3 regions of the Aquaspirillum sp. genome follow, and region 2 is predicted to be linked to each of the others. Evidence: predicted binding sites of a transcription regulator. Region 2 holds the regulator's gene; each other region holds the start of a gene.
What was found. Region 2 encodes FNR, which switches genes on or off when oxygen is low (the NO sensors DNR and NnrR bind a similar motif). Its sites were predicted from a motif close to TTGATNNNNATCAA; they were not measured.
Positions count from the first base shown of each region.

Region 1: the regulator FNR is predicted to act here: its motif matches at 8,190-8,203, upstream of ACTBZS_RS04210 (M61 family metallopeptidase).
Region 3: the regulator FNR is predicted to act here: its motif matches at 6,307-6,320, upstream of ACTBZS_RS08430 (cytochrome-c peroxidase).

Region 1 is NZ_JBSQVP010000015.1:28,516-39,945, forward strand. Features, by position in the region: gene secD (protein translocase subunit SecD) at 1-109, shown strand, start outside; gene secF (protein translocase subunit SecF) at 138-1,073, shown strand; gene ACTBZS_RS04175 (DedA family protein) at 1,159-1,800, shown strand; gene mutL (DNA mismatch repair endonuclease MutL) at 1,816-3,741, shown strand; gene ACTBZS_RS04185 (alpha/beta hydrolase) at 3,703-4,617, opposite strand; gene ccoP (cytochrome-c oxidase, cbb3-type subunit III) at 4,688-5,602, opposite strand; gene ACTBZS_RS04195 (cbb3-type cytochrome oxidase subunit 3) at 5,599-5,805, opposite strand; gene ccoO (cytochrome-c oxidase, cbb3-type subunit II) at 5,820-6,434, opposite strand; gene ccoN (cytochrome-c oxidase, cbb3-type subunit I) at 6,453-7,880, opposite strand; gene ACTBZS_RS04210 (M61 family metallopeptidase) at 8,234-10,042, shown strand; gene pepN (aminopeptidase N) at 10,128-11,430, shown strand, end outside.
Region 2 is NZ_JBSQVP010000008.1:16,175-27,604, forward strand. Features, by position in the region: gene ACTBZS_RS02655 (protein MIGRI) at 1-40, opposite strand, end outside; gene metX (homoserine O-succinyltransferase MetX) at 136-1,281, shown strand; gene metW (methionine biosynthesis protein MetW) at 1,278-1,865, shown strand; gene ACTBZS_RS02670 (AmpG family muropeptide MFS transporter) at 1,862-3,106, shown strand; gene fnr (fumarate/nitrate reduction transcriptional regulator Fnr) at 3,103-3,867, opposite strand; gene hemN (oxygen-independent coproporphyrinogen III oxidase) at 3,972-5,390, shown strand; gene ACTBZS_RS02685 (nucleotidyltransferase family protein) at 5,459-5,797, opposite strand; gene ACTBZS_RS02690 (uracil-xanthine permease family protein) at 5,942-7,186, opposite strand; gene argA (amino-acid N-acetyltransferase) at 7,346-8,668, shown strand; gene ACTBZS_RS02700 (diguanylate cyclase domain-containing protein) at 8,807-10,939, shown strand; gene ACTBZS_RS02705 (oxidative damage protection protein) at 11,064-11,336, shown strand; gene ppk1 (polyphosphate kinase 1) at 11,403-11,430, shown strand, end outside.
Region 3 is NZ_JBSQVP010000043.1:11,397-20,267, forward strand. Features, by position in the region: gene ppsA (phosphoenolpyruvate synthase) at 1-1,654, opposite strand, end outside; gene ppsR (posphoenolpyruvate synthetase regulatory kinase/phosphorylase PpsR) at 1,829-2,656, shown strand; gene trpC (indole-3-glycerol phosphate synthase TrpC) at 2,752-3,552, shown strand; gene ACTBZS_RS08420 (YiaD family glycine zipper/OmpA-like lipoprotein) at 3,682-4,353, shown strand; gene ACTBZS_RS08425 (sensor domain-containing diguanylate cyclase) at 4,386-6,254, shown strand; gene ACTBZS_RS08430 (cytochrome-c peroxidase) at 6,384-7,379, shown strand; gene ACTBZS_RS08435 (hypothetical protein) at 7,531-7,875, opposite strand; gene ACTBZS_RS08440 (HNH endonuclease) at 8,057-8,644, opposite strand.

The sequences.
Region 1 (11,430 bases), on a different contig from region 2:
GGTGCATTGTCTTGGCATTTTAACCTCGGTGTTCTCTGCTGTTTTGGTATCTCGCGGCATTGTGAACTTGGTCTATGGTGGTCGCCGTATCAACAAATTATCGGTTTAGGTTTTTTGACCTAGGTTGAGGAGTCGACGTGGAATTATTCAGTTTTAAAAAAGACATTCCGTTTATGAGCTATGGCAAGCTCACGACGGCAATCTCTTTATTGACCTTTATATTGGCTGTGGTTTTTTTGCTCTGGAAAGGACTTAACCTTTCGGTTGAATTTACCGGCGGCACGGTGATGGAGGTGCAATATCAACAAGCGGCGAACCTAGAGACCATTCGCGAGCAAGTGGCCAAAGTATCACAAGGTGAGCCAACGGTACAAAGCCTCGGCACCACGCGTGATGTGTTAATTCGTTTGCAAAATCAGAATGATAAAAGCTCTGCTCAGTTGTCGAATGAGGTTTTAGCAGCACTCAAAGCCAATGGTAGCCAAGTCGAATTACGAAAAGTGGAATTTGTTGGGCCGCAGGTGGGCGAGGAATTACTCACCCACGGCTTAACGGCCCTCAGCTTAGTGATTGTCGGCATCATGGCCTACTTAGCCATCCGCTTTGAATGGCGGTTTGCGGTATCGGCAATTATTGCCAACCTGCATGATGTGATCATCATTCTGGGATGTTTTGCTGCTTTTCAATGGGAGTTTTCGTTAACCGTGTTAGCCGCTGTGCTAGCGGTGCTAGGCTATTCGGTGAATGAGTCGGTCGTGGTGTTTGACCGTATTCGTGAGAACTTCCGTAAACCCAGTATGCGCGGTCGTAGCGTGGCAGAAATTATCGACAATGCCATCACAGCCACCATGAGCCGGACGATTATCACCCACGGTTCAACCGAAATGATGGTATTAGCGATGTTGTTGTTTGGCGGCCCTAGCCTACACTACTTTGCAGTGGCGCTGACCATTGGCATCGTGTTTGGTATCTATTCTTCTGTTTTAGTGGCCAGCCCGCTATTAATGTTTTTAGGCGTTTCTCGTGAGAATCTCATTAAGCCGCCAAAACCAAAAGAAGAAGCTGTAGTGTAAATTACAGTGCTATTTCATTTTGCCTTAAGCCCGCCAGCTGCTTTTTACAGTATGCTGGCGGTTGTTTTTTGATCTGGGGTTAAGTATGGATTTCGTATGGTTTTTGGTTGATTTCATCCTTCATATCGACCGCCACTTAGCAGAGTTAGCCAGTCAATATGGGCCTTGGCTGTTTTTAATTTTATTTTTGATTATTTTTTGTGAAACAGGTTTAGTGGTTACCCCATTCCTACCGGGAGATTCACTGTTATTTGTCACAGGTGCCATTGCTGCGACAGGGGCTTTTGACATTCATTTGATGGTAGCCACCCTGCTGATTGCTGCGATTTTAGGTGACACAGTGAATTATCATATTGGCCAAAAATTAGGCTTAACCGTTTTTGATCGACCAAATTCTCGTATTTTTCGGCGAGAATACTTAGACAAAACTCATGCTTTTTATGAAAAGCATGGCGGAAAAACCATTATTATCGCCCGTTTTGTTCCCATTGTTCGGACTTTTGCGCCATTCGTCGCCGGAGTGGGTAGCATGAGCTATCGCCAATTCCTATCTTATAATGTCATCGGAGCCGTACTCTGGGTATGTGGCTTTGCTTATGCAGGGTATTTATTTGGTAATTTACCTTGGGTAAAACAAAATTTAAGCCTTCTTATTTTCGCCATCATTATTTTATCGATTTTACCCGGCGTCATTGAAATTGTGCGCCATCGTAAATCTGCTGCCTAATTGAAATGCTGTCCTATGCAACCAAAACGTATTCAAACCCTATCATCGCTCTTAATTAGCCAAATTGCTGCAGGGGAAGTGGTTGAGCGCCCTGCTTCTGCCTTAAAAGAAGTCTTAGAAAACAGCTTGGATGCCGGCGCACATAGTCTTGCCATTGAGCTTGTTGAAGGTGGGATGAAGCTGATTCGGGTACAGGATGATGGAATTGGGATTGCAGCAGAGGATTTGCCTTTGGCGCTGCAAAGACATGCCACTTCAAAAATCCACGCTTTAGAAGATTTACAACAAATCAACACCCTCGGCTTTCGGGGTGAGGGTTTGGCTTCGATTGCAGCCGTTTCTCGGTTAACGCTGAGTAGTCGCACCGAGGACAGTGAAATAGGCTGGTTAATTCGCGCAGAGAATGGCGTACTCTCGGAGCCAGAGCCCTGTCCGCGTTCGGTCGGTAGCAGCATCGACATTGCTGATTTATATTTTAATACTCCGGCTAGACGTAAATTTCTGAAAACAGCATCAGCAGAGTTTGCGCAATGTCATGCAGTGGTTGAGCGGTTAGCTTTGGCATGGCCACATTGTGCTTTTTTACTCAAACACAACCAAAAACAGATTGTACGTCTTGGCAGCCATACCCCCGATGAGCGTATCGCCGCGATTGCTGGGGAAGATTTTGCCCAACATGGCATCAAACTCAACACACAAGCCGCCCATCTTAAACTGCAAGGGATATTGGGACATCCCACTTTGCCTCATCGACAACGTGAGGTGCAGTTCTGTTTTGTGAACGGTCGGTTTGTGCGTGACAAAGTATTACAACACGCCCTACGGCAGGCTTATCACGATGTGTTACATCATGAGATTAAGCCGCACTATGTGCTGTTTCTTGAATTGCCTCCCGAAGAGGTTGATGTCAACGTCCATCCCACCAAAACAGAAATTCGCTTTCGTGATAGTCAGGCCATTCATCGTTTTGTATTTCAGGCCGCACATCAAATGCTGTCACAGACCCGTGCTGGCCATCTTGTGACTCAAGCAACATCACCTGTTACGGTGATGCCACCTGCTGCACCATCAACACCTCACCAAGCGGTGACAACCAACAGCACCGAGAGAGCATCTCGACCCACCACATCGTCAAGTTCAACACGGGAAAGCGCTTCATTTGGCACGCCATCTCGTTCTAATTCGACCATATCAGAGCGGAGTCAACACGATGGAGGAAAAGGCCTCACGTTTTATCAAACCTTATTTCAGGGCACACAAGAAGAACCCGTATTACAAGAGCCCAATATAGACAATTTACCAATCATCAACACCCCGACACCTTCTGTTGGGGAATCCGTTGGAGAATCACGCTTTCCTCCACTCGGCTTTGCTATAGGTCAGCTACATGGGGTGTATATTCTGGCGCAAGCGGAAACAGGTTTGGTCATTGTCGATATGCACGCAGCCCATGAGCGGGTTGTGTATGAAAGACTAAAAAACGCTTTTCACCGCGACCGAAATCTACCCAATCAAAGCTTGCTGTTACCGTATAGCTATGCGGCAAGTACAATCGAATGGGTAACAGCGGAACAAGGCCAATCAACGTTAAGCCAATTAGGTTTTACCTTTACGCTTACTGAACCGAATCAAATTGTGCTGCATACCATTCCAGCCGCCTTGGACAAGGCAGATCCCATTCCTTTGTTTAGTGCTACCTTAGCTGAACTTCACGAGTTTGGTAGCAGCCGCGTGATACAGGAACGACTTGATCATCTACTTGCCACCATGGCCTGTCATGGTGCAGTAAGAGCGAATCGCCAACTGAGCTTAACAGAAATGAATGCCTTACTGCGTGATATGGAAGAGACCGAGCGTAGCGGTCAATGTAATCATGGCCGACCCACTTGGCGCACCTTGTCATTACAAGAGCTCGACCAGCTGTTCCTGCGCGGGCGATGAGGAAGGAGGTTGCGGGTCAAGATGCAAACGTAGGAAACGCACCACAGCCTGTGCCTCAGCCGCCATATCAGTAAAACCTTCATGATCGCCTTGACTGACACGCAATTGACCAAGGCCAAATGGAACGGCTTGGTATAAAGCCTGAGCCTCTGACATCGGCACGGTTTGATCTTGTTCTCCATGCAAAATCAGCACCGGACAACGCAATTTATTGATCGAACGGATAGGGGCAATGTTGTCGAACGAGTAGCCAATCACTTTCTGCACATAACGTAAGATATATGTCCCAATCGGTTTCATTGGAATACGTTTACTTGCTAACCAGCGTCGCATCACAATTTCCGGATGTGTAAAGGCAGCCACGCTCACCACTGCGACCACATCACGGCGCCGACTGGCCACCAATAAAGCAGCCCCTGCACCCACCGAGTGGCCAAGCAGCGCTATCGGCTGGTGTTGGCATAGAGCATGTTGTTTTAACCACACAAGACCAGCCTCTATGTCTTCAGCAAAGCGTGGTAGTGAAGAAAAATTGTCATCCTCACTGCGACCATGACAACGCGCTTCTAACAAGAGGACATGAAAACCAGCTTGTTGTAATGGGGTCACCAGAGGCAACATCAACGCTGCATTGCTACCCCAGCCATGCATCACCAACAGTGTCGGGCGCGGTTGATCTGCACAAGGAAGCCACCATGCAAATAATTGTTTCTGATTTTTGCTGGTAATAAAAATAGTCTCTGCTGACAGGCCCAAGGCCATGGGCTCAGTATGATGCGGCACACGAGGTGCACGTAACCCGCGGCGGATCAACCAATGAAACCCTGTCCGTAATGCTAAACCTAAACCCACCCCTGTTATTGTCGCTAACCACATCACCATACCCTTAAAAAAATAACGCCCTCAACAAGTGAGGGCGTTATCTCAGGTGGTCAACAGCGCGAAATTACTTCGCTGCACCGTTGCTCAAACCCCATACATAAGCGGTCAGCAAGTGAATTTTGCCTTCGCCCAAGAATTCATTCCAAGCAGGCATCTGGTTCTTACGACCGTTGGTGATGCCTTCCATGATGACTTTCTCAGTGCTGCCGTACAACCACACATTGTCAGTCAGGTTAGGCGCACCAATCGCTTGGTTACCTTTGCCATCAGGACCGTGACATGCCGCACATACTGCATTGAATGCTTCTTTACCACGAGTAGCGCGCTCGGCATCATGCTTTTTGCCGGACAACGACAACACATAGTTAGCGGTATCACGCACTTTTTCTTCACCAAACGCAGCACCGAAGGCTGGCATTTGACCAATACGACCATTCACTAAAGTTTCGTGAATTTTTTCTGCCGAACCACCATACAGCCAGTCGTTATCAGTCAGATTGGGGAAACCTTTTGCACCGCGAGCATCCGCACCGTGACACTGCATACAGTAGGTTTGGTACAAACGATTACCCATTGCACGCGCCTCAGGATCTTTTGCCAACTCTTCCACGCTCACTTTTAAGTAGCGGTCGTATAAAGGCTGGTATTTTGCTTCAGCTTGTGCGCGCTCTTCCTTGTACTGGCCTACCGAAGTCCAGCCACGGATCCCTTTGAACGTTCCCAAACCTGGATACAACACCAAGTAGGCCACGCCGAAGATCAAGGTGAGGTAGAACATCCACATCCACCATTTCGGCAGAGGGTTGTTGTACTCCTCAAGGTCACCATCCCACACATGACCCATCGTCTCAACTTTTTCACCAGCCTTAACCGTTTTGGCTTTAGCTTGAGTCGTCAACAGTAATGTCAGGCCGACAATACCGATGATGACAATCGCCGAGATCCAGATGCTCCAGAAATCACTTACGAAGTCACTCATTGTTTTGCTCCAAGGGAGCCCGCTGTCTGACCCGATGGTGCCTGCTGTGGACGATCTGAAGCATCATCAGCAAAAGGCAGATGAGAAGCTTCATCAAAGCGCTGCTTAGGCGCTCGGCTGTAAGCCCAGAACACAATCGCCAAGAAACACACAATACCCATCACCGTGACGATGGTACGAATCAGATTAGCGGTATCACCCATGATAATTTTCCGTATTAGCGGGTATTTTTAATAGCCAGACCAAGACCTTGCAGATAGGCAATCATTGCATCCATTTCGGATTTGCCTTCCACTTCGCTCTTAGCGTTAGCGATTTCTTCATCGGTGTAAGGAACGCCCAGAGTACGCAGCGTTTTCATCTTGGCAGCAACGCCATCAGCGTCAGCCAAGTTTTTCTCTAACCAAGGGAAACCGGGCATATTGGACTCGGGCACCACATCACGAGGATTGATCAAGTGCACACGGTGCCATTCATCGGAGTAACGACCACCAACACGGGCCAAGTCTGGACCTGTCCGCTTCGAACCCCATTGGAATGGACGATCGTAAACCGATTCACCTGCAACGGAGTAGTGACCATAACGCTCAGTTTCAGAACGGAAAGGACGGATCATCTGTGAGTGACAGTTGTAGCAACCTTCACGAACATAGATGTCACGACCAGTCAGTTGCAAAGCGGTATAAGGCTTGACCCCTGGTGCTGGCTGAGTGGTTGATTTCTGGAACATCAAGGGCAAAATTTCCACCAACATTGCCACACTGATGACGAGGAAGGTCAGCACGATCAAATAACCGACGCGTTCCTCAATAAGCTTCTGAATTTTTTCCATGAGTGTTAAACCTCGACCTTAAGCGTGAGCGTGAGTGGAGAGAGCCGGAATCTTGGCATCCACAGCACGACCGAGGCCAGCGGTACGCCATACGTTGTAGGCCATCAGGAACATACCAGCCAGATACATAAAGCCACCCAGCAGACGGATAAAGTGGTATGGATAGGTTGCTTTCACCACTTCAGCAAAAGCGTAGGTCAAAGTGCCATCTGGGTTCAGCGCACGCCACATCAGACCTTGCATCACACCAGAGATCCACAACGCAGCGATGTACAACACAACGCCGACAGTTGCCATCCAGAAGTGCGCTTCAATCAGTTTGTTGGAGTACATTTGTTCACGACCGAACAAGCGTGGCACCAAGTAGTAGATAGAACCGATACTGATAAAGCCCACCCAACCCAAAGCACCAGAGTGAACGTGACCCACAGTCCAGTCAGTGTAGTGCGACAAGGCGTTGACGGTTTTGATCGACATCATTGGGCCTTCGAAGGTGGACATACCATAGAAGGACAACGACACAACCAAGAATTTCAACACAGGGTCGGTACGCAGTTTGTGCCATGCGCCAGACAGGGTCATGATACCGTTGATCATACCACCCCAGCTTGGTGCCAACAGAATCAGCGAGAACACCATGCCGATCGATTGGGTCCAGTCAGGCAAAGCGGTGTAATGCAGATGGTGAGGACCCGCCCACATATAGGTGAAGATCAGCGCCCAGAAGTGCACCACCGACAGACGGTAGGAATAAACAGGACGGCCCGCTTGTTTTGGCACAAAGTAGTACATCATGCCCAAGAAAGCTGCGGTCAGGAAGAAACCCACCGCATTGTGGCCGTACCACCATTGCACCATCGCATCCACGGCACCGGCGTAAGCAGAGTAGGATTTGGTGAAGGACACAGGCAAGGCCATGCTATTCACAATGTGCAACAGGGCAACGGCGAGAATAAACGCACCGTAGAACCAGTTAGCCACATAGATGTGCTTCACTTTACGGACAGCAATGGTGCCGAAGAATACGATTGCATACGACACCCAGATCACAGCGATCAAGATATCGATTGGCCATTCCAGCTCGGCATATTCTTTACCCGAGGTAAAGCCGAGTGGCAGGGTTACTGCGGCCAATACAATCACCAGCTGCCAACCCCAGAAGGTAAAGGAAGCCAGCTTTTCAGCGAATAGACGAACTTGAGAAGTTCTTTGAACAACATAGTAAGACGTAGCAAACAGCGCACAGCCACCAAAAGCAAAAATCACCGCATTGGTATGCAGGGGGCGCAGACGGCCAAAGTGAAACCACGGGCCAAAATTCAGCTCGGGCCACACCAACTGGGCGGCGATAATCACGCCAACCAGCATGCCAACAATCCCCCAGACCACGGTCATGATGGCAAATTGGCGCACCACCTTATAATTATAAGTGGATTGCGTTTCCATTTAAGGTTTCTCCAAGGTTACAAACGTAAAATCTTGCGAGGTTGCCGCTCTTAGGCTATTGACGGCACGTCCCTCCGCCACCAGCTTGAAATCTCATCCCAACACCTTATCTAGAGATGACTTTTCTGTCGTTTCAACATCCTGACTTTTGAAATTCGACATTATTACCGGTGGATCACCCTGCCCGACACAGATGCTTTTGTATCGGACCGACATATTGCACCGCGCTATTCTACATCCAGACGGGCTTTGTACCAACGCTACATAGGCTGTGGTAGCTGGATTGTATTGTCATGTCTTGACATCTTATTGACCTACATCAAGCGCATTCGGCCTAACAACGAGCAAATCACATGTTTACTGTTCATTATCAGATCTCGGCACATCCCACCCATGCACAAGCATTGGACGTGGCCATCGCGATTACGCTTCCAGCACCACAAGATATACAGCTCATGCTACCAACATGGATACCAGGTAGTTACCTTATCCGTGAGTTCTCACGGCATCTGCACGCGGTAACTGCCAGTACAGCCAAGGGCCAACCATTATCGTGTGAAAAACTCGACAAACACCGTTGGTGCGTCGCAGCAACGGAAACCCATTTTACCGTACGCTACACCGTTTATGCTTACGATTTATCAGTGCGAGGTGCTTACCGTGACCAACAACGGGTATTTATCAACCCCGCTTGCGTTTGTTTGGCACTAGAAAACGCACCAGATACGGCAATTTCACTGACACTTTCACCCTTTGGCAACCCAGACTGGGCGGTTGCAACTGCACTGCCCGCACAGAATGTCGATTCACAGGGATGGGGATGTTACACAGCGACCGATTATCAGCATTTGATCGATTGTCCCATAGAAATCGGTTCGTTTCAGCGAGTTTGCTTTGATGTTGAGGGGCTTCCCCATGAATTTGTTTTATCGGGTGCAGACCAACGAGTCGATCTCTCTCGTTTAGTCAACGACACGGCAGCGATTTGCCGTGAACAAATTCGTTTTTTTGGTGGAGAAACACCATTTACACGCTATGTCTTTTTGTTACATGTTGGGGATGGCCTGTATGGTGGCTTAGAACACACCTCAAGCACCGCTCTCCTTGCAGATCGTAAAGCCCTACCCCTACCCCTACCCAACCAAGCACAGCCCCATGATGAATATCATGACTTACTCAGCTTGATTAGCCATGAATACTTCCATGCGTGGAATGTCAAAACCATCAAGCCACAGGCTTTCACCCCTTATCAACTACAAGCAGAAAGCTATACCCGTTTATTGTGGGCATTTGAGGGGATTACTTCGTATTACGATGAGCTTTTCGTATTACGTGCAGGGCTGATGTCATTCGAAACCTATTGCAACAAACTGGCCCACAGCATCAGCCACGTTCAACGCCAACCAGGACAACAGCGACAAACACTGGAAGCATCAAGCTTTGACGCATGGATTAAATTTTATCGACCGGATGAAAATACCGCGAATGAAGTCGTCAGTTACTATCAAAAAGGGGCGCTAGCCGCACTGGTACTGGATTTAGCGATTAGACGTCATAGCCAGAATCAAAAGGCTTTAGATGATGTCATGCGCCATCTCTGGCGGCATGTGACAACAACACAACAAGGCTTAGCAGAACACGAATGGGAACAATTGGCCAGTGCCTACCTTGGTTGGGACATTTCACCGCTGTGTGATGTGCTGTTAAGAAGTACACAACCGCTTCCCTTGGCAGCGTATTTGGCTGATGCAGGCATTGATTTAAGTTGGCATGTTGCAGCGCATGACCAAGATAAGGGCAAAGCGATCACCACCGCTACTCCTTTACCCTCTCCAGCAAAATGCAGCGTCAGCTTGGGTGTTCGAACACAAACCGATGTACTAGGGTGCAAATTACACACTGTTTATCAGGGTGGTTCGGCAGCAACGGCAGGCCTTGCAGGTGGTGATATTATTTTAGCAATCAATGGATTACGTGTTAAAGACTTAGACAGTGCCTTAGCCGGCTATCAGGCAGGGGATACAATTTCTGTCCATATTCTACGCCGAGAGTATTTATTGCAATTTGAAATTGTTTTGTCAGATAAGGCACTAGATACTTGTTATTTACAACATCCAGATTTTGCATTGCAGCAAAATATCTGGCCAACTGCCATTCAGTAAAACCAACCCAAACAACAATTTATGTCTTTTTTAAAGATGCCGTCTTATAATAGGCGGCATTGTTTTTTATCTCTCGCTGACCATTATGACTGCAACCCATTCCCCCCCAACCATTCATCTTCGCCGCGATTATCAAGCCTCGCCATTTTTGGTGGACCGTGTCGATCTTACTTTTGATATTCGTGAACAATCAACTCGTGTTCACTCACGGTTGTTAATTAAACGCAATCGTCACGCTATTACACATCATAATCTGGTATTACATGGCTCTGCTTCACTGAATGTTATTCACTTAGATGGTGAAGTTTGGCCAACCGAACGCTATGAACTCAACTCAGTGGAAGAAACATTAACTTTATTTGAGGTGCCCGAGAGTTTTATTCTAGAAATTGAAACTGAGGTATTTCCAGAAAAGAATACCAGTTTAATGGGGCTATATGCCTCTAATGGCAATTTATTTACTCAATGCGAACCAGAAGGTTTCCGCAAAATTACCTATTATCTCGACCGGCCTGATGTGATGGCAAAATTCTCCACCACATTAATTGCTGATAAAACACGCTATCCAGTTTTATTATCAAATGGCAATAAAGTTGGGCAAGGACTTTCTGATAAAAAACGGCATTGGGTCAAGTGGGTTGATCCCTATCGCAAACCCAGCTATCTGTTCGCAGTGGTAGCAGGAAAATTAGCCGTGGTACGCGATGAATATCTCACCCGTTCTGGCCGTAAAGTTGCTCTCGAAATTTATGTCGAAGCCCATGATGTGGATAAAACCCAACATGCCTTGCGTTCACTAAAACGCGCCATGAAATGGGATGAAGATCGCTTTGGCCTTGAGTACGACCTCGATACTTATATGATTGTTGCTGTCAGCGACTTTAATATGGGCGCGATGGAGAACAAGGGCCTCAATGTTTTCAATACAAAATTTGTCCTTGCACGGCAAGACACAGCGACCGATTTTGATTTTGAAGGTGTGGAATCGGTCATTGGTCACGAGTATTTCCATAATTGGACCGGTAATCGTGTGACATGCCGCGATTGGTTTCAGTTATCGCTGAAAGAAGGCCTCACCGTTTTTCGTGATCAAGAATTTACTGCCGATTTATACAGTCGTGCGGTCAAACGGATCGAGGATGTACGACAGCTACGCACAGCACAGTTTCCAGAAGATGCTGGCCCAACCGCCCACCCGATTCGCCCCGATTCGTATATTGAAATGAATAATTTCTACACCATGACAGTATATGAAAAAGGGGCCGAAGTGGTGCGGATGTACCAAACGCTGTTTGGACGAGAGGGATTCCGCAAGGGGTTAGAACTGTATTTCCGCCGCCATGATGGCCATGCCGTGACCTGCGATGATTTTCGTCAAGCGATGGCCG
Region 2 (11,430 bases):
AAAAGCGCAGTAAACGGCCAATCACAGCAGGCTTTCGCAAAGGAAAAACGAAAGACGATTATCACGGGCTGGCTGCCTGTGCAGCAAGCGGCAGCGGTATAATCCTTTTTCTTTATTTTTTGCTGATCGAGACCGATGAACCACGACCCACATTCTGTTGGTTTGGTCTGTCCACAGACGGCCCATTTTTCCACGCCACTGACTTTAGCCAGTGGTCATGTCTTACCTAGCTATGAGTTAGTGTTTGAAACCTATGGCACGCTGAATCAACAAGCCTCGAATGCCATTCTGATCTGCCATGCCCTATCTGGTCACCACCATGTTGCCGGTCGTCATCACCCAGACGATAAGGCGGCCGGTTGGTGGGACAATATGGTTGGCCCAGGAAAACCGATTGATACGGACCGCTTTTTCGTCGTTGGCGTCAACAATCTCGGCGGGTGTCATGGTTCGACAGGCCCTCGCTCAATCAATCCGGCAACGGGTCAGCCCTATGGTTCGAGTTTTCCGGTTGTAACTGTGCCCGATTGGGTACATGCACAAGCTCGGTTGGCTGATTATTTAGGCATTCGCTGTTGGGCGGCGGTGATTGGTGGCAGTTTGGGCGGTATGCAAGCGTTGGAATGGTCGATTCGTTTTCCCGACCGTTTGCACCATGCTTTAGTAATTGCCTCAGCGCCAAAATTGACCGCACAAAATATCGCGTTCAATGACGTTGCGCGGCAGGCCATTTTGACCGACCCCGAATTTTATGGCGGTGATTTTTATCAAAAAGACGCTATTCCCCGACGGGGCCTGCGTTTAGCGAGAATGCTGGGGCATATCACTTATTTGTCCGATGATGGCATGGGCGAAAAATTTGGTCGTCTGTTGCGCTCGGGCGAATATAAGTTTGGTTACGATGTTGAGTTTGAAATCGAAAGTTATCTGCGTTATCAGGGCGATAAATTTTCCGATTATTTTGATGCCAACACCTATCTGTTGATGACCAAGGCGCTAGATTACTTCGACCCCGGCACTGAATGGGGACAGGGGGACCTCGCACGCGCATTGCAGCGTGCTGAAGCCAAGTTTTTAATTGCGGCGTTTACCACCGATTGGCGTTTTTCACCAGCCAGATCAAAAGAAATTGTTAAAGCCCTGATTGATGCACAAAAAACGGTCAGCTACGCCGAGATTGAGTCGGCGCATGGGCATGATGCGTTTTTAATGACCGACCCACCGTATGTGGCTTTGATGCATGCTTATCTCAATCTTGTCGCGTTGAAAGCGGGGGTATGATGTTACGCAGTGACCTACAGTTGATTGCCGATTGGATTCCTGCCCGCAGTCGGGTGTTAGATTTGGGGTGTGGCGATGGCCAATTATTAGCCTATCTCAGCCAACACAAAAAAGTCGTCGGCTATGGTGTTGAGATTGATGTCAATAATGTGATTCGCTGCGTGAGCAGCGGGATCAACGTGGTGCAAGGTGACTTAGAAGCGGGTTTATCCGATTTTCAGAGTGATGCGTTTGATGTGGTGGTGTTATCACAAACCATTCAAGCGATGCGCCATATTGAACAAATCATGGTCGAAATGTTGCGTGTAGGCCGTGAGGCGATTGTGTCTTTCCCCAATTTTGGCTATTGGAAAAACCGTCTGCAAATTTTGCAAGGCCACATGCCGGTTTCAGAAACTATTCCGTACGATTGGCACAACACCCCTAACATTCATTTGTGTATGTTGCGAGATTTTGAAGCGCTGTGCGCCAAAAATCAGATTGAGGTCAAAGAGCGGGTGGTGATGGACGGCGGTAGTCGAATTGATTTCTTGCCCAATTTGCTCGGCAGTTTGGCGTTTTATCGTATCGGGCGTGCAGTATGAATTGGCAGGCCTTGTTCAATCGGCGCATGTTAATTTGTATTTTTACTGGCTTTGCGTCCGGTTTGCCGCTGTATTTTTTGATCAATCTTTTACCGGCATGGTTACGCACCGAGGGCGTTGACTTAAAAGCGATTGGCTTATTTGCGCTGATTCAGTTGCCCTACACTTGGAAGTTTATTTGGTCGCCCTTGATGGACCGCTTTAGTTTGCCACTAGGGCGGCGGCGTGGCTGGATGTTGGCAACACAGGTGGGCTTGATTGCCTCGCTCGCTGGCTTTGCCGCTTTTCAACCACAACAAGATATTTGGTCGATTGCGGTGTTGGCGGTGGCGGTGGCCTTTTTTAGCGCCAGCCAAGATATTGTGTTGGATGCCTATCGGCGTGAAATTTTGCCCGATGCTGAATTGGGGCTAGGGAATTCTATTCATATCAATGCTTATCGTCTGGCGAGTTTAATTCCCGGTTCCTTGTCGCTGATCTTGGCTGACCATTTACCGTGGCCAACTGTCTTTTGGATCACCGCTCTCTTTATGCTGCCGGGGCTGTTGATGACGTTGACGGTGAGTGAACCGATGTTGCAAGGCGCTGCACCGCGCACTTTACGCGAAGCCGTGGTAGAGCCATTTCGTGAATTTATTGATCGGGCTGGATGGCAACATGCGCTACTGATTTTAGGATTTATCTTCCTATATAAGCTCGGTGACAGCATGGCAACCGCACTGGCGACGCCGTTTTATCTTGATACGGGATTTACAAAATCTGATATTGGATTGATCGCCAAACATGCCGGGCTTTGGCCTGCTGTGATAGGTGGTTTACTCGGTGGAATTTGGATGTTAAAGCTCGGCATCAATCGCGCCTTATGGTTATTTGGCGTGGTGCAGATGGTGACAATTTTGGGCTTTGTCATTCTCGACCAAGTCGGCCCAGATAAACTGACTTTAGCCTTAGTGATTTCAGCCGAGGCGTTGGGGGTGGGTTTGGGTTCGGCGGCGTTTATTGCTTTTATTGCCCGTGCGACCCACCCACTGTATACCGCCACCCAACTGGCGCTATTCACCAGCTTATCTGCCGTACCGCGTACGGTCATCAATGCCGGAACTGGCTATTTAGTGGAAGCATTAGGATGGACACCGTTTTTCTTGCTGTGTACGGTGTTGGCAATACCGGGGATGTTGCTACTGGTAAAAGTCGCCCCATGGCATGAGGCGACTTCAGACAAGACGGCAACGGCTCATTAGGCGTGGGCGCTGTGATCGTCAGCAAAACCGCCTGCACAACCACTGACCAGTTGTTTTAAGTGTTCTGGTTGGAGCAGGCGGATATGTTTATGGTCAACGCTAATCCAACCGTTTGCTTGGAATTTCGAAAGCGTGCGGCTCACTGTTTCGAGTTTCAGGCCTAAGAAACTGCCAATTTCTTCACGACTCATCCGTAAAACAAAGTCGTTGGCGGCAAACCCTCTGGCGGAGAGGCGTTGCGATAAATTCAGCAAAAAGGCGGCCAATCGTTCTTCCGCTTTCATATTGCCAAGCAATAACATCACACTTTGGTCGCGTACAATTTCACGACTCATCAGGCGGAAGAAATGACGTTGTAGGCTCGGAATATCTCGCCCGAGGAGTTCCAAGCGCGCAAACGGCAGCTCACAGACATCCGAATCTTCCAAAGCTTGTGCATCACAACCGTGGGTGTTGCTACTGATGCCATCCAACCCCATGAGATCACCAGACATGTGAAACCCGGTGACTTGTTCACGACCATCATGGCTAGACACACAATTTTTGAAAAAGCCGGTGCGGACCGCGAATAAAGCTCGGAAAGGGTCTCCCGCTCGAAACAGATATTCACCGCGTTTGACGCGGCGACTCTGTCGGATCACCGCGTCAAGCTGTGACATTTCCTCTCGGTTCAGACCAAGAGGCAGGCACAGCTCTCGTAAGCTGCAGTTCGAGCAGGAAACTTTGAGGGTGTGCAGGGGAACAGGACGGGGATCGAGCATGGGTAAATTCTGATATAGAGTGGAATTGAGGGGCGGTTGATTCGTGTCAAAAACAATCTGAGTTGGCTCAGGCACAGTGCAGCCATTGAATAGGATATTTCTTTATGAGCACTGCGAATTTTGCCATGTTAGCTTCTCCATCAGCTCGTTTTGAATTCGACCGTCAGCTCATTGAGCGGTTGGACGGCAGTGGACCGCGTTATACCTCCTACCCGACTGCTGATCGATTTAGCAGCGAGTTTGGAGAATTGGATTATCGACATAGCTTACAGCAAAGGCAAATTGGTGCGAATGCTGGGCCGTTGTCGTTGTATGTGCATATCCCTTTTTGCAATACCGTCTGTTACTACTGCGGTTGCAATAAAATTATCACGAAAGATCGTTCGCGTGCAGACCAGTACATAGACTATCTGGAACGCGAACTTGCCTTATACGCCGATTTGCTCGGCGATAAGCAAGATTTGATCCAGCTTCATTTTGGCGGCGGCACACCGACTTTTCTCAGCGATGAGCAGATGACACGGCTGATGACGGCAATTCGCCGGACTTTTCATCTATTGCCACATGGGGAATTCTCGATTGAGATTGACCCACGCAAAGTCACTGCACAGACCGTCGCGCACTTGGCACAACTGGGTTTTAACCGCATGTCTGTTGGTGTACAGGATTTTAATCCGCTTGTCCAGCAAGCCGTTAACCGCATTCAAAGTGAAGAAGAAACACGTGTGGTGATTGAAGCTGCGCGAGCTTCTGGCTTTAAATCGATCAGTTTGGATTTGATTTATGGCCTGCCATTACAAACATTGGCTTCGGTACAAGAGACCCTTGATCGAGTATTAGCCATTCGTCCTGACCGTTTAGCTTTGTATAACTATGCCCATCTGCCTTCGGTGTTTATGCCGCAGCGGCGTATCAACGAAGCAGAATTGCCTGTACCAGAGGTGAAGCTCGATATTCTGCAGATGGCGGTGCAACACCTTGGGACAGCAGGTTATGTTTTTATTGGGATGGACCATTTTGCCCTACCAGAAGATGAATTGGCAGTGGCTTTACAACAAGGGCGGTTGCAGCGTAATTTCCAAGGCTATTCGACTCATGCCGACCATGATTTGATTGCCATTGGTGTGTCTTCGATTGGGAAAGTCGGCCCCAGCTACGCACAAAATCACAAAGAAATCGAGCAATACTATGCAGCGTTGGATGCAGGCCAACTGCCGATTTTGCGTGGTTTATGTTTATCTGCCGATGATTTGCTACGAAGAACGGTGATTCAAGCCTTGATGTGTCGTTTTGCTCTGTCGATGGACGCCATCAGTGAAAGTTTCGGCATTGACTTTAAGCGTTATTTCGCGTGGGAATTGGAAAAACTGGCGGAATATCAAACGCTGGGCTTGTTGGAAATTGACGATGAATGGCTCACCATCAGCCCCCGTGGTCGTTTTCTGATTCGCACGGTCGCAATGGTGTTTGACCGTCATCTGCGCGAAAAACAAACCCATGCCCGTTATTCGCGTACGATTTAACTCAGAACCAGTCACCCCTTTGGGGTGGCTGCATCGTACGGATAAATCATGCCTTGTCTGTTGCCGCTTTAGGCGGTAGGTTCAACATCTGGTTTTTGCACCACGACATACCCCGCCAAAATTTCTTCCTTAAACGACTCAGGAATCGCATCCCAATCGACAATCTGTACGATGATTGGGATATGGCTTTCAACAAAAGCCTCTCTCACCACACTTAAACGAAAGACATCCCGTTTTTTATCAGCAGGAAAGCACGCCATTAGGTTCAAATCACTCGCTTCGTAATGATCGCCTCGTACCCGAGAGCCATACGCCCAAACTGTCGCTTCTGGGATATGCTTTTCTAATAGCGTGCGAACTTGTACCGCATATTTCTCTGGCAAATAGAGTGTACTGAGTTCAGCCATCGCAGGATTTATCTAATTTTTTTCCAATGTGTGATCCGTATTGAGGTACAGCATGGAACAGCCAATTTTTCGAACTAGCCGCATTTTCCTTTCCTAATCTATTCCTGCGAGAAAGGAAAATGCGTGGGCGTGTATTCAATAGATTTAAATATCTTGCCCTTCACGAATCCCCTCGTGATGGGCTTCGCGTTTTGGCAAGATCAAGTTCAAGATAATCGCCAATACCGAACATAACCCCACACCAACCAAAGAGAAGTCGCCAATTTTTAGCTCTAATGCCCCGATACCTGTGGTTAATACCACCGAGACAATCACCAAATTGCGAGGGGCCATTAAATCGACTTTGGCTTCGATCAACGTTTTCAGCCCAATCGAGGCAATCGTGCCGAAAAGCAAGACCATAATACCGCCCATCACCGGCATCGGAATGGATTGCAGCAAGGCATTAAATTTACCGAAGAAAGCCATCGCAATAGCGAAAATAGCTGCCCATGTCATCACTTTTGGATTGAAGTTGCGGGTAATCATCACCGCACCGGTAACCTCGGCATAAGTGGTAACCGGCGGCCCGCCGATTAAACCAGCAAAACACACCCCCAAACCATCCCCCGCCAAGGTGCGGTGTAGGCCCGGTGTTTTGGTGTAGTCTTTGCCCGTTACCCCACCAATTGCCATCACCCCCCCGATATGTTCAATCGCTGGTGCAATCGCCACTGGCAACATAAACAGTGCTGCTGCCCAGTTCACTTCTGGCGTGACAAAATGGGGTACTGCAAACCAAGGGGCGGCCGCAATTTTGCCGAAATCAACCAAGCCCATCACGCTGGCTGCAATATAACCGACGGAAACCCCTGCTAAGATGGGCACCAAACGGAACATGCCTTGGGCAAAAATCGCCACAATAACAGTCGTGGTTAAGGAAATTGTCGCCAGTATCAATGCTGTGCTGTACGGAATAACTTGTTCGCTGCCTGCTCGACCCATTGCCATATTGCTGGCGACAGTGGCGACTGACAAACCGATAATCATAATGACTGGGCCAATGACCACCGGCGGCAACAAGGTATGAACCGCTTCAATGCCACGCCAACGCACTAAACCAGCAAAGACAAAATACATAAAGCCGGCAGCAAACAAACCAAACATGGTTGAGGGTAAACCCCAAGTTTGGGTGGCATAGATAATTGGGGCGATAAATGCAAAGGATGACCCGAGAAAAATCGGCACCTGATTGCGTGTACACAGTTGAAATAACAGTGTACCAATCCCTGCACCTAGCAGGGCCATGGCTGGATTTAATCCAGTCAAAAGAGGAACCAGAACCAAAGCACCAAAGGCAACAAATAAAATTTGTGCCCCAGCGATGGCCTGTTTAAGCGTAGAAAACATGGTTTGCTATCCTAGGCAAAGAAAAAAATAGCAGAGATCTCTGCTAAACCGCGTTATTGTGCCAGAAGCCTTGTAGCGAGAGACCTTCTCAACGGTAATTTTGCTAACAGCGCTGGCATAATTTGTGATTGTTTATTCTCCTTTATCTGAGTTTGCCTGATGACGTCATTACATACCCCTGCTTTTGTCTACGCCTTTCGTGAAGCCGCGCCTTATATTCACGCCTTTCGTAACAAGACGTTTGTGATTGCGTTTGGTGGTGAGTTATTAGAAACCGATCGTCTAGCGCCATTGTGTTATGACTTAAATGTGTTGATTAGTCTTGGGGTGCGGGTGGTTTTGGTGCACGGCATTCGGCCACAAATCGATGCAGTTTTAGCCACCAAGGGAATTGTTTCGCGTTACCACGGCAGTCGGCGGATTACCGATGGCGAGGGCTTAGCTGCGGTACGGCAAGCCGTCGGGCTGGCGCGGGCAGAAATTGAATCACAGCTCAGTCTCGCACTCCCTAATTCCCCAATGGCGGGGGCAAACTTGCGTATTAGCAGTGGGAATTTTGTGGTGGCGCGTCCCCTCGGTGTGTTGGATGGGGTGGACATGCAATATACCGGCCAAGTGCGGCGAATTGATGTGCAAGCAATTCGCGACCACCTTGCCCTCGGTGAAATCGTTTTATTCTCGCCATTAGGGTTTTCGCCAACCGGCGAAAGCTTTAATTTGACGATGGAAGAATTAGCGACTGATCTGGCGGTGAATTTGCAAGCAGACAAACTGATTTTCCTCGCCGACAGCGATGGCGTACACAGTGAAGACGGGACATTTTTAGCCGAGTTAACTGCTGGCGAGGCCGAGCAGCTATTAGAAGAAAAAGAACTGACCCCGGGCAGTCTATGGACCTATTTAGCCTGTGCCACCCGCGCCACACGTAAAGGTGTGGCACGGGCGCATTTGGTGAGTCATCGTGAAGAGGGTGCGTTGCTGACCGAGCTTTTCACCCACGATGGGATTGGCACCATGATTTCACGTGAAAATCTAGTCAAAATGCGTACGGCAACGATTGATGATGTCGGTGCGATTTTGGCATTGATCGAACCGTTGGAACAAAGAGGCGCGTTGGTCAAACGTGGGCGTGAGCTGATTGAGATGGAAATTCAGCACTATTTTGTGGTCGAGCATGACGGGATGATTATTGGCTGTGTCGCCATGCACCCTTATCCCAAAGAGCAAATGGCAGAATTAGCATGTTTAGCAGTTGATCCGCAGTGGCGAGATGGGGGATATGGTGATGCTTTGGTGCAGCAGGTCGAGCGACAGGCCCGTGCCAAAGGGGTTGCTAAACTCTTTGTTTTAACAACACAAACGGCACATTGGTTTGTCGAGCATGGTTTTGTATTGGCGACACCCGAGGCACTGCCCGAGGCAAAAAAAGCTTTTTATAATCACCAACGCCGCTCACAAGTGTTAATCAAAACGTTGTCTTAACAGAATTCAGCGTAAGTCGCACAATCTGGTGACTCTCTTTCAAACGACCGTAGCTACACGGATTGTCAAAGCGAGCTGGGATCGGTACAACCTGACATTCTGTCTTTATTTCTGTTGCTGTTGGGGGTGTTTTGTCTGATGCACGAATCATATCCTTCCCCTTCTGCGGGCTCACACTCAACTGACACCCAGCAACAAGGCTGTGCGCGCTTTGTGCGAACCTTGCGCTTTCGTTTGATTGCGCTAGGTTTTTTGGCCAATCTCTTATTGGTTGGCATGATGTTGCTGATTATGTTGTTTTCGTGGGAACACAGCACACGTCAAGCCCTACAAGTTCGCAGCCATGAAGTGCGGCAACTGCTACAAGCGGTTTTACAAGAGCCATTGCGTTATGAGGATTACCCTCGTGTCGTCGATTTGGTCAATCAGTCCTTCACGCAAAGTGATTTGTTGTATCTCGCGGTGGAAAACCAACAGGGGCAACAAATTGCACTGTTACAACAATCACAAATCATACCTTCCCCATCACGACAACAAGAGACGTTGGCTTCTGTGTCGCTGTTATTTTCCCTGTCTGAAGGCGTGTATCAACGTAGCGTGATTACCGATGGTGGCAAGGTGATCGGTCAAGTCAGTTATGTTTTATCATTACAAACAGCCACCGCTGCATTGAAAACGCTGTTGTTACAGGTGTTATTGGTGATGGTAGTCAGTATTCTGTTGCTCGGTTTATTGACGGCCTTAATCGGCCTTTGGATTGGCCGCCCGCTGTCGGCGTTAATCCGCGCTGCACGGGCCATTGCTGCTGGAGATTATCAAGCCTCGTTACCGCCAAGCAATGCCAATGAAATTGGTCGGTTAGCCGCCGCCTTTGCTCAGATGCGCGATGCCCTGCGTGAACAAATGAGCACACTACGGCAACAACGAGAAACGCTCCATGCCATTGCCGACTATACCTACGCTTGGGAAATGTGGCTTAACCGTGAAGGTAAGCTCTATTGGCTCAATCCTTCGGTGGAAAGAATTACCGGCTATCGGGCTGAGGAATTGCTCAACGAAAAAGTTCGCTTATTAGACGACATCATTCACCCCGAAGACAGCGAACAAGTGCGCGACTATATTAGCCAAGCCATTCGCCAACAAAGTGCCGGTCAGGGGTTTCAATTCCGGATGCGTCATCGTGATGGTCGGATTATTTGGGTGATTGCGAATTGGCAGCCGCTTTATAGCCAAGAACGGCGCTTTTTAGGGCTACGCGCTAGCCTATTGGATTACACCAGTCAAAAACAGGCAGATTTGGCCTTACAACAAGCCATTGCTGAGCTACAAGCAGTGCAACAAGAAAATGAATTGCATCTGCGACAAGCACAACGAGAACAAGCGCGGTTGCGTGCGTTGTTCTCCTCTTTACAAGTCGGCGTGGTGTTTGTCGATCATCAAGATCGGATTGTCTATGCCAATCCTGCTTTTGCCCAACTCTGGGGCTTGCCACCGGCACCTGTGCTAAATCAATGCCCTCTCCCGTCGCTTTTGCCGCAACTCTTTGCTCAACCACAGGTTGAGGATGTGGTGCGGGAGTTTGAAGTAGATGCAGGGGTGATTTTGACTGCCTTTAATGTGCCGGTCAGTGGTGAGGAAAATGGCCGTTTGTGGGTGTTCCAAGATGTGACTGATGAACGTGCTTATGCAGAACAACTGCGTGTTTTGGCAGAGCGCGATACGTTGACTGGGATTTTTAACCGACGGCGTTTCCAACATGATATCGAACATGCTTTGCAGCAAGCACAACAACAGCAACATCCACTGGCTATTTTATTGTTCGATCTCAACCGCTTTAAGCAAGTGAACGACAACTATGGTCATGCCGCTGGCGATCAGGTGTTAATCGAAATTGCCCGTACATTAGGTTATGTGTTGCGTACTGGCGAATGGTTATATCGTCTAGGGGGAGATGAGTTCGCCATTTTATTGCCAGATGCCGATTTAGAGGCAGCGGCAGTGGTGGCGCAACGCGTGCAAGACCATATTGCACAGCTGCCGTTCGTCTTTGAAGGCCAAGCCTGTCATGTGGGAAGCAGCATTGGGGTGGCGGTGTTTCCGCAACATGCGACCGATGCCATGATGCTGACTGCGGTGGCCGATGCTGCGATGTATGAGGCAAAAAAACGGGGCGGGCAGTGGTGTGTTTTTGATGCACAACAGATGAGCCTCCCCTGTTCGGATACCGAGCCTACGTCGTTCAAGGATGCTTCTTCTTCGATAGTTGATTAACTTGGATTGTGAATTACCCCTGTCGTCGCTATCTTCTCTTTCCGGTTGCCTTGTTAAAAAATGAGGCGTGTTCATACTCCGGCAATCTGCCGCGTGTATGGTTTGGCTAAAAAAGGATAGATTGATGAGCCGTATGGTGAACTGTATCAAACTGGGTCGTGAAGCTGAGGGAATGGATTTTGCCCCGCTGCCCGGTGAATTGGGTCAGAAATTGTATGACAACGTTTCAAAAGAAGCATGGCAAGGTTGGATTCGCCATCAAACCATGTTGATCAATGAAAACCGTTTGAGCTTGGCTGATCCACGTGCTCGTCAATATCTGACGCAACAGCTACAAAATTACTTCTTTGGTCAGGGAGCAGATGCCGTGTCTGGCTTTGTTCCTCCAAAGGCATAACTGTTATCGGCGCCCGTTTCCTGTTGGTCTCGGGCGTTTTTATTCACTGACTTTGACGCTAATCTGATGACAACTCCTGCTGCTGACTTACTGC
Region 3 (8,871 bases), on a different contig from region 2:
CTGGGCTGGCATAGCCGGCGATGCGGTCGGTGATGGTGGCTTGTAATTCAGGATCTAAACGATCGAATTCGAGCAAGGCTTTCGGGTGAATACCGATTTGACGGTTAATCACAAACTCCATCCGAGCCAAGCCAACGCCTTCGTTTGGCAACTGGGCGAAGTCAAACGCCAATTCAGGGTTACCGACGTTCATCATCAATTTAACAGGGGCTTCTGGCATTTTATCCAGCGCTAGATCAATGATTTCGATGTCGAGTAAACCGTCGTAAATATGACCTGCATCACCTTCGGCACAAGACACGGTGACCTGCATGCCATCTTTCAGCATTTCTGTTGCATTACCGCAACCAACAACCGCTGGAATGCCTAATTCACGCGCAATAATCGCAGCGTGACAGGTACGACCCCCTCGGTTGGTGACGATGGCGGCTGCACGTTTCATCACCGGCTCCCAATCGGGGTCGGTCATGTCGGTGACTAACACATCGCCTGGTTTGACACGATCCATCTCGCTGGCATCTTGAATCAAACGCACCACGCCTTGGCCAATTTTTTGACCAATAGCACGGCCTTCAACCAGCAAAGGCGATTTGTTTTTCAAGCGATAGCGGCGCAGGGTATCAACACGCGATTCTTGCGATTTGACGGTTTCTGGACGGGCTTGCAGGATGTAGAGCTTGCCATCCACCCCATCTTTACCCCACTCGATGTCCATTGGACGCTCGTAGTGTTTTTCGATAATCAGGGCAAAGCGTGCTAATTCTTCCACGTCGGCATCCGACAGCGAGAATTGGCGGCGCAATGCTGGCTCAACGTCCAATGTGCGTACCGAACGACCAGCTTCGCGGTTCTCGGTAAACTCCATTTTGATCAGCTTCGAACCCATGTTCTTACGCAAAATAGCAGGACGGCCTGCTTGTAGCGTTGGTTTGTGAACATAGAATTCATCAGGGTTGACAGCACCTTGCACCACGGTTTCGCCCAAGCCATACGAGGCTGTCACGAACACCACATCGTCAAAGCCCGACTCGGTATCGATGGTGAACATCACGCCAGCGGCACCGCAGTCGGAACGCACCATGCGCTGAATACCGGCGGATAAGGCGACCACGTCGTGAGCAAAGCCCTTGTGGACGCGATACGAGATAGCGCGGTCGTTATAGAGCGAAGCAAAGACATGTTTGATGGCACCCATCACATTGTCAAAGCCGCGAATGTTCAGGAAAGTTTCCTGTTGACCTGCAAACGAAGCGTCAGGTAAATCTTCGGCTGTGGCGGACGAACGCACCGCAACCGAAATTTCTGCGCCAGAATCCGCTACCATTTGCTCGTAAGCAGTGCGGATTTCGTTTTCCAGCTGAGCGGGGAAAGGCGTATCAACAATCAGTTGACGGATTTCTTTACCAACGCGGGCCAGTTCCACGACATCTTCGACGTCGAGCTTGGCAAGCATCTCGTTGATACGATCCGACAAACCGTTGTGAGCCAGAAAATCGCGATACGCTTGGGCGGTTGTCGCAAAACCACCGGGGACACGCACACCGGAACTGGCAAGTTGGCTAATCATTTCGCCAAGCGATGCATTTTTACCACCAACGTGTTCCACGTCGGTCATACGTAGCTTGTCGAACCAGACAACGTAATTCTCTGCCATTATCAAGCTTCCTGTTTTGGAGGGGGATGACGATGAGGGGGACTAAGAAAGGCCGCATTCTAGCCGAAACCGCAGCTAAAACGTAACATTTTGCAGTGCACAAAATGGAAGAAAAGCCAAAATTTTTAGCTTTTCACCTGTATCTTGCTCACTTTTTGTTAGGAAAGCACCCGTATGCCACACCGCCGCTCTGCTTTTTTTATCTCAGATCGCACTGGAATTACCGCCGAATCGCTGGGTCATACCCTACTGACTCAGTTTGATACCTTGGAGTTTAAACGTGAAACTTTACCTTTTATCGACACCGTCGAGAAAGCCGAGGAAACGGCTCGGCTGATTCGAGATCGGGCAGAATATGATCATCACAAACCCTTGGTATTTCTCAGTATTGTTGACCGTGCGGTACAACATGCTTTGCTGAGTATCAAAGATCATGCGGTGGTGGTGGATTTCTTTGAAACTTTTATTGGGGCGATTGAGCAAGAATTGGGTATGACCGCTTCGCGGCAAGTGGGTAAATCTCATGGCATTGGTAATGACGAAAAATACGGCCACCGCATTGATGCGGTAAATTTCTCGCTCAACCACGATGATGGGGTAAAGCCGCGTGATTTGGATGAGGCGGATGTGATTTTGGTTGGGGTGTCGCGCTCGGGAAAAACGCCGACCTGCTTATACCTTGCTTTGCAATACGGCATTAAAGCAGCTAACTACCCTCTCACGCCTGATGATTTTGGGGCACCGACTTTGCCAAAACTCTTGTTGCCCTATCGCAGTAAATTGTTTGGCTTGACCATTCAACCGGATCGTTTGGTACAAATTCGCAGCGAACGGCGGCCAAATAGTCATTATGCCTCGTTAGACAATTGCCGTTTTGAAGTGGCTGAAGCAGAGGCGATGTTCCGCCATCACCGCATTCCGTATATCACCACTACCAGCAAATCGATTGAGGAAATCGCCACCACCATCATGCACCAAACCCATCTCAAACGTCGCTTTTAAAATTGGCTATTTTTCTTGTGGCAGAGCACCGAAACAGGGTGGCTCTGCTATGATCAGTTTTGATAATTTTTCATTCTTTCTTCGTGCTAACCCTTATGTCAGATATTCTTCAAACCATTCTGCAAACGAAACATCAAGAAGTCGCTAAAGCCCGTGCTGGATTGCCTTTAGCCGAAATTCGCGCCCAAGCCGAAGAGCGGCACGATGTGCGTGATTTTGTGGCAGCGATTCGTGCTAAGCACGCTGCACAACAGCCGGCAGTGATTGCAGAAATTAAAAAAGCCAGCCCTTCAAAAGGGGTGATTCGTGCTGATTTCGACCCTGTGGCGATTGCACAAAGTTATGCCCAATATGGTGCGGCGTGTCTGTCGGTGTTGACCGATGAGCAATATTTTCAAGGGCAAGCTGCTTATCTACAGGCGGCACGGGCGGCATGCAACTTACCGGTGTTGCGAAAAGATTTTATGGTCGATCCCTATCAAATTTTTGAAGCACGGGCGATGGGGGCCGATTGCATTTTGTTGATTGTGTCGGCTTTAGACGATGCTCAGTTGCAAGATTTTGAAGCGCAAGCCATTGCCTTGGGGATGTCGGTGTTGGTCGAAGTCCATGATGCAGCAGAACTGGAACGCGCTCAGCGTTTACAAACGCCGCTGATTGGGGTCAACAACCGTAATCTCCGCACATTTGAAGTCAGTATTCAACACACCCTTGATTTGCTGCCAGATTATCAGCCTCAGCGGATTGTGGTCACAGAAAGTGGTATTCGGACGCCGACGGAAGTGGCACAGCTACGGCAACAAAAGGTAGAGACTTTCTTGGTGGGTGAGGCATTTATGCGAGAAAACGACCCGGGAATGGCATTAGAACGCTTATTTTCTGCGTCAGTGAGCTAGCATAAATATCAGCAATGCGCGCAAAATAACACAGCGATACCTAAAAAAAGTAGGCTGTGTTGACTTTGCCTCGGCTAAGCCAAACACATGTTGCCTTGCTCGACCTTCCATTCCACTAGAGGATTTGTGATGTTAAAGAAATCTGTTCTTGGCTTAGTGATCAGTTCACTGTTGTTAAGTGCGTGTGCAACCGATCAATATGGCCGTCCACGCGATATGAACAACACCGAAAAAGGCGCCATCATGGGCACTTTGGGTGGTGCTGTGGCTGGTGCGTTAATCAACCATAAAAATCGGGGTAAAGGTGCGTTAATTGGTGCGATTGGCGGCGGATTGGCCGGTACTGCCATTGGTGCGTACATGGATAACCAAGCCAAAGACTTCACCCGCAGTTTGACGTCTGAGATTCAATCAGGCGCTATCACCGTGGTCAAAAACGCCGATCATTCAATCGTGGTGACCATGACGGATAGCACTGCTTTTGATGTGAATTCGTATGCGATTAAAGGCGGTTTTTATCCAACGATGAATAAGATTGCCGATATTGTGAACAAGTACGGCAAAACAACGCTGACCATTACGGGTCATACCGATAGCAGTGGCAGCGATCGAATCAACCAACCGTTGTCACAAAATCGGGCAAAAGCGGTCAATGACTACCTCGAAGGGCGCAATGTTGCCCAACAGCGGTTGTCGTACTACGGTTTAGGCGCAAAACAACCCCGTGCGTCAAATGCTACCGAGGCAGGTAAACGCCTCAATCGTCGAGTGGAAATCCTGATCCAAGCCGTTCAAGCCTAAGCATCTGCTGTGGTTTTTCTTGAAAGCTTGCTATGCCGCGCTTGCCTACCAACACTCCGCTAAAGTCGGAACAATTTTCCATCCAGTCTTGGCGTGCCATGCAACGCCGCTGGCGGGTCTATCCGCTATTGGGGGCGGGGTTGGTGGCAGGGGTGGTGTTGGTGATGAGTTTATTGATTGAGCGTTCGGAAGAACAACGCGAAATCGATCGCCTACGCAGTGACATCACGACGCAGGCCAGTCAATTACGTGCTCGCATTGAACATGAAATCAACGCGCCGCTGCATTTAAGTTTTGGCCTGAGCACCTTTATCAGTGGCAATCCCGAATTTACCGAAGACCAATTTGCTCGTATGACGCAACAGATGTTGCGCGTGAACAACCATGTTCGCCATATTGTGGCCGCCCCTGATAATGTGGTGCGGTATGTGGTGCCATTAAAAGGGAATGAAAAGGCCATGGGCCTTGCCTATATGCACCATCCCGAACAACGCGATAGCGTGTTGCAAATTATGCGTACAGGTAAGCCGATGGTGGCGGGGCCGGTGAACTTGGTACAAGGGGGACAGGCCTTTATCAATCGAGTGCCGATTTTTATTTCTAACGAAGATCACCCTCGCTATGGCGAATATTGGGGTTTGTTGTCGGTGGTGATGAATAGCACCACGCTTTTACATGCTACAGGTATCGATAAACCTTATCTGGGATTGGAAATTGGTTTGCGCGGTCGTGATGGTCTCGGTGCTCAAGGTGGCATGATTTATGGTAAGGCCGAGGTCTTCGAGCACCGACCTGTGTTGCTAGAGGTCAATCTTCCCGGTGGTTCGACATGGCAATTGGGGCTGGCGCCGCAACAAGGTTGGCATCATGCGGTGTGGGCGGACTCGAATTTATTGCGCTATCGCATTCTCGGTATCAGTCTTGCGGTGATGGTGGGCATCATGGCATTTTTGTGGTTAACCCATTTGCGCCGTTTACGTGAGCAAGACGATAAATTACAGCTACTAGCCTGTGCTTTTGAGCACAGTGCCGAGGCGATTTTTATCAGTGATGCCGAAAACCGCATTATTGCAGCCAACCCCGCGTTTACCCGTCTGACGGGTTATGCGTTGCCAGAAATTTTGGGGCAGAACCCAAGCGTACTATCTGCAGGACAAACCCCCACCTCGGTGTATGAGGCAATGTGGATGGGTTTGGAACAGCATGGACATTGGCAGGGTGAGATTTGGGATAAACGCAACAACGGCGAGATTTATCCGAAGTGGCTTAACATCTCGGTGATGCGTAACAGTAAGCACGAGGTGATTTATTACATTGCCAGTTTCACCGACATCACCGATCAAAAACGCAATGAAGAAAAAATTCGTCATCTTGCTCATCACGATTATCTGACGGGCTTGCCCAATCGTTTTACGCTACATCAGCGCATGGCTGAGGATATTCGACAAGCGAAACAAGACTGTGCCATGTTGGCCGTGCTGTTTATCGATTTAGACCGTTTTAAACCGATTAACGATACCTATGGTCATGAAGTGGGTGATAAGTTGTTGATTGAAGTCGCGAATCGGTTGAAGGAAACCGTCCGCCGTAATGATGTGGTGGCGCGATTGGGCGGTGATGAGTTTGTGGTGGAGTTGTTACAACTGGGGCATGTCAATGAAGCAGCGGCTGTCGCGGAGAAAATTTTGCATCGCCTCGGCGCGGCTTATCACATCGAAGGTCACGAGCTCTATACCACGCCCAGTATCGGTATCAGTTTGTTCCCCACTGATGCTGATCAGGCCGATACGCTGTTAAAACAAGCAGATACTGCGATGTACCATGCCAAAGCACAAGGTCGCAATGTCTATCGCTTTTTCAATCACGATATGCACCCGATCAGTGAGTTGGAAGACTTCTAACCTTTTTTCTAAAACAACAAAAACGTAAAAAATCGCCACAATGTCGTTTTATTTGATATGGCTCAAATATTTTAGGTAGTGTATCTCTACACTCATCACTGTCTCATCTCGATCAGTGAGGGCTTTATCATGATGAAAAAAATCGCAGTGGCCATTGGCTGTAGTCTGTTGATGGGGGGCTCGGTGGTGGCGGCACCGATGAATGAGCCAATTCAACCGATTCAGCCCGCGAAGGTGAAAAACCCCGCTATGGTAGAGCTGGGCAAGAAATTGTTTTTTGATGTTCGCTTGTCGCGTTCTGGCTTTATTTCCTGTAACTCCTGTCACAATTTGTCGATGGGTGGGTCGGACAACCTGAAAACATCGATTGGCCACAACTGGCAAAAGGGGCCGATCAATGCGCCGACTGTACTGAATTCCAGTCTTAATTTGGCTCAATTTTGGGATGGCCGCGCAAAAGATTTGAAGGAACAAGCCGGTGGGCCAATCGCCAATCCGGGTGAAATGGCCTTTACCCACGAATTGGCCGTCGATGTATTGGCCTCGATTCCTCAATATGTGAATGAATTTAAAACGGTATTTGGTGACAAGAATGTCAACATCGACCGTGTGACACAGGCTATCGCAGCATTTGAAGATACTTTGGTGACACCTGATTCCCGTTTTGACCAGTGGCTGAAAGGCAACAAAAAAGCCTTAACGGTACAAGAGTTGCGCGGTTATCAAACTTTTAAAACCAGTGGTTGTGTTGCTTGTCACAACGGACCCGCTGTCGGTGGAAATTCTTTCCAGAAGATGGGTTTAGTGCAGCCTTATGCGTCGACCAGCCCAGCAGAAGGCCGAGTGGCGGTGACGGGGAAGGATGCCGACCGCTTTAATTTCAAAGTACCTACCTTGCGTAATGTGGAATTGACCTATCCCTACTTCCATGATGGTGAGGCGGCTACTTTGCATCAGGCAGTCGATATCATGGGGCGGTTACAGTTGGGCCGTCAGTTCAGTAAGCAGGAAGTAGAAGATGTTGTTGCCTTCCTCAAAACATTGACGGGTAAACAACCTGATTTCAAATTGCCAATTTTGCCACCGTCTAGTGAAAAAACCCCGCCTCCACGCCCATTTGATTGAGCTAACGATCGGTCTTAGAGAAACGAAACCCCTTGTGTTGAGCAAGGGGTTTTCGGTAAAAAACGGCAAAACATCGCCGTACATAACACGAACCGACACAAATATCACCGCAGGCACAGGTGCCAGCCCCTACATCCCGCAACGGCGCTGGTCAACCCTCGAAAATATCTTCTAACCGCTGCGCCTGAGTTAACGACACTCCCCATTGCTGTAACTGATCCGGCGTTGCTGTCCGTAACCGCGACAACACCCAATCCGGCAACGGCTGACCAAATTTTGTTTCGATCATACTGCGGAGGAATATTTTCATGCCTTCCTCACGACCTTTCTGCATACCTTCTTCTAAACCCTCTTCACGCGCAGTGATGATGTCGGTGTTGTAATCCCACACTGCCCGTTCGCGTGCCAATGCCCGTAACCGTTCTTCCTTGGTCTGGCTCATTTGCTCTAAGGATTGCAAGACAGTCATTACCGGTGTGTGTGTCAGCTGTGCCATGATGTGTTGCTCTTCGATATATTGCCCAGAATATCAACCGATGTAAGCGGATTCGCCACTAGGCAATCCACCTTATCACGGTGTATGTCGCCTACAACATCGAACCGCTGCGAATGGCTGTTTTTTCATGGTGTGTTGTTCGTATACCGCTTCAGTCGTTTGGTAGGCACAAGACCTGTGCCTACCCTACCTGAATAGCATTGTGAATTGACTTAAAGAAAACATCACCGTCGTAGTAGTTCAACTTAACCAGATCAGTACCATTTGCAGTGAAGGTAAATCCATGCGCAAAAGGTAGCGAATTAAAGCCCTCCCACGTGATGGTATGCATACCACCATTGGTGATTTTGAGGATCAAACTGTCAGCCACAGACGGCCAATCTGCCGTCGTTATAGAGATGTTCCCAGCAACAGTAAGAAGATGAATTTTTCCCTCTGTCCTCCGCAGGACAACCGTACCGCTAGAGACGATTCCGTGACTATAGGTTGACGTATTTATTGCGTTGTTCTTCGACAGATTTGCTTTGTATTGGCGTAGTGCTTTTTTATCAATTTCTTTCTTATGAGCGCGGCGGTGACAATTAGGGCAAAGCGCAATCAGGTTCTCGAATTCATGTGTCTTGCACTCTTCCCACGGAGTAATGTGGTGAATGTCGATTTCTGTCTCGCGACACGTTGGAATTGAGCAACGATGCCCAGCCTCAATTAATACTTTCCGTCGTAGTTCAGCCGGAATTGCATCTCGCTTGGAGTTTACGTTATCACTCATAGAAATACCCGCGCCATCTAATGGCATAACATGAAATATACACCTTTGCAGGTGTATATTTGGTTTATCTGTGTGTATCATTAGCTCGGTAGTCTAGCCTAGTAGTGCCCACCACCTCATTTGCTAGACTGAATCTGCTTTACACAACATCGAACCGCCTCACCCTTGATTGAGTGGGGCGTTTTTTTGGGATGTGATTGGTGATGGGTGAAAACTCTGTTTACCCT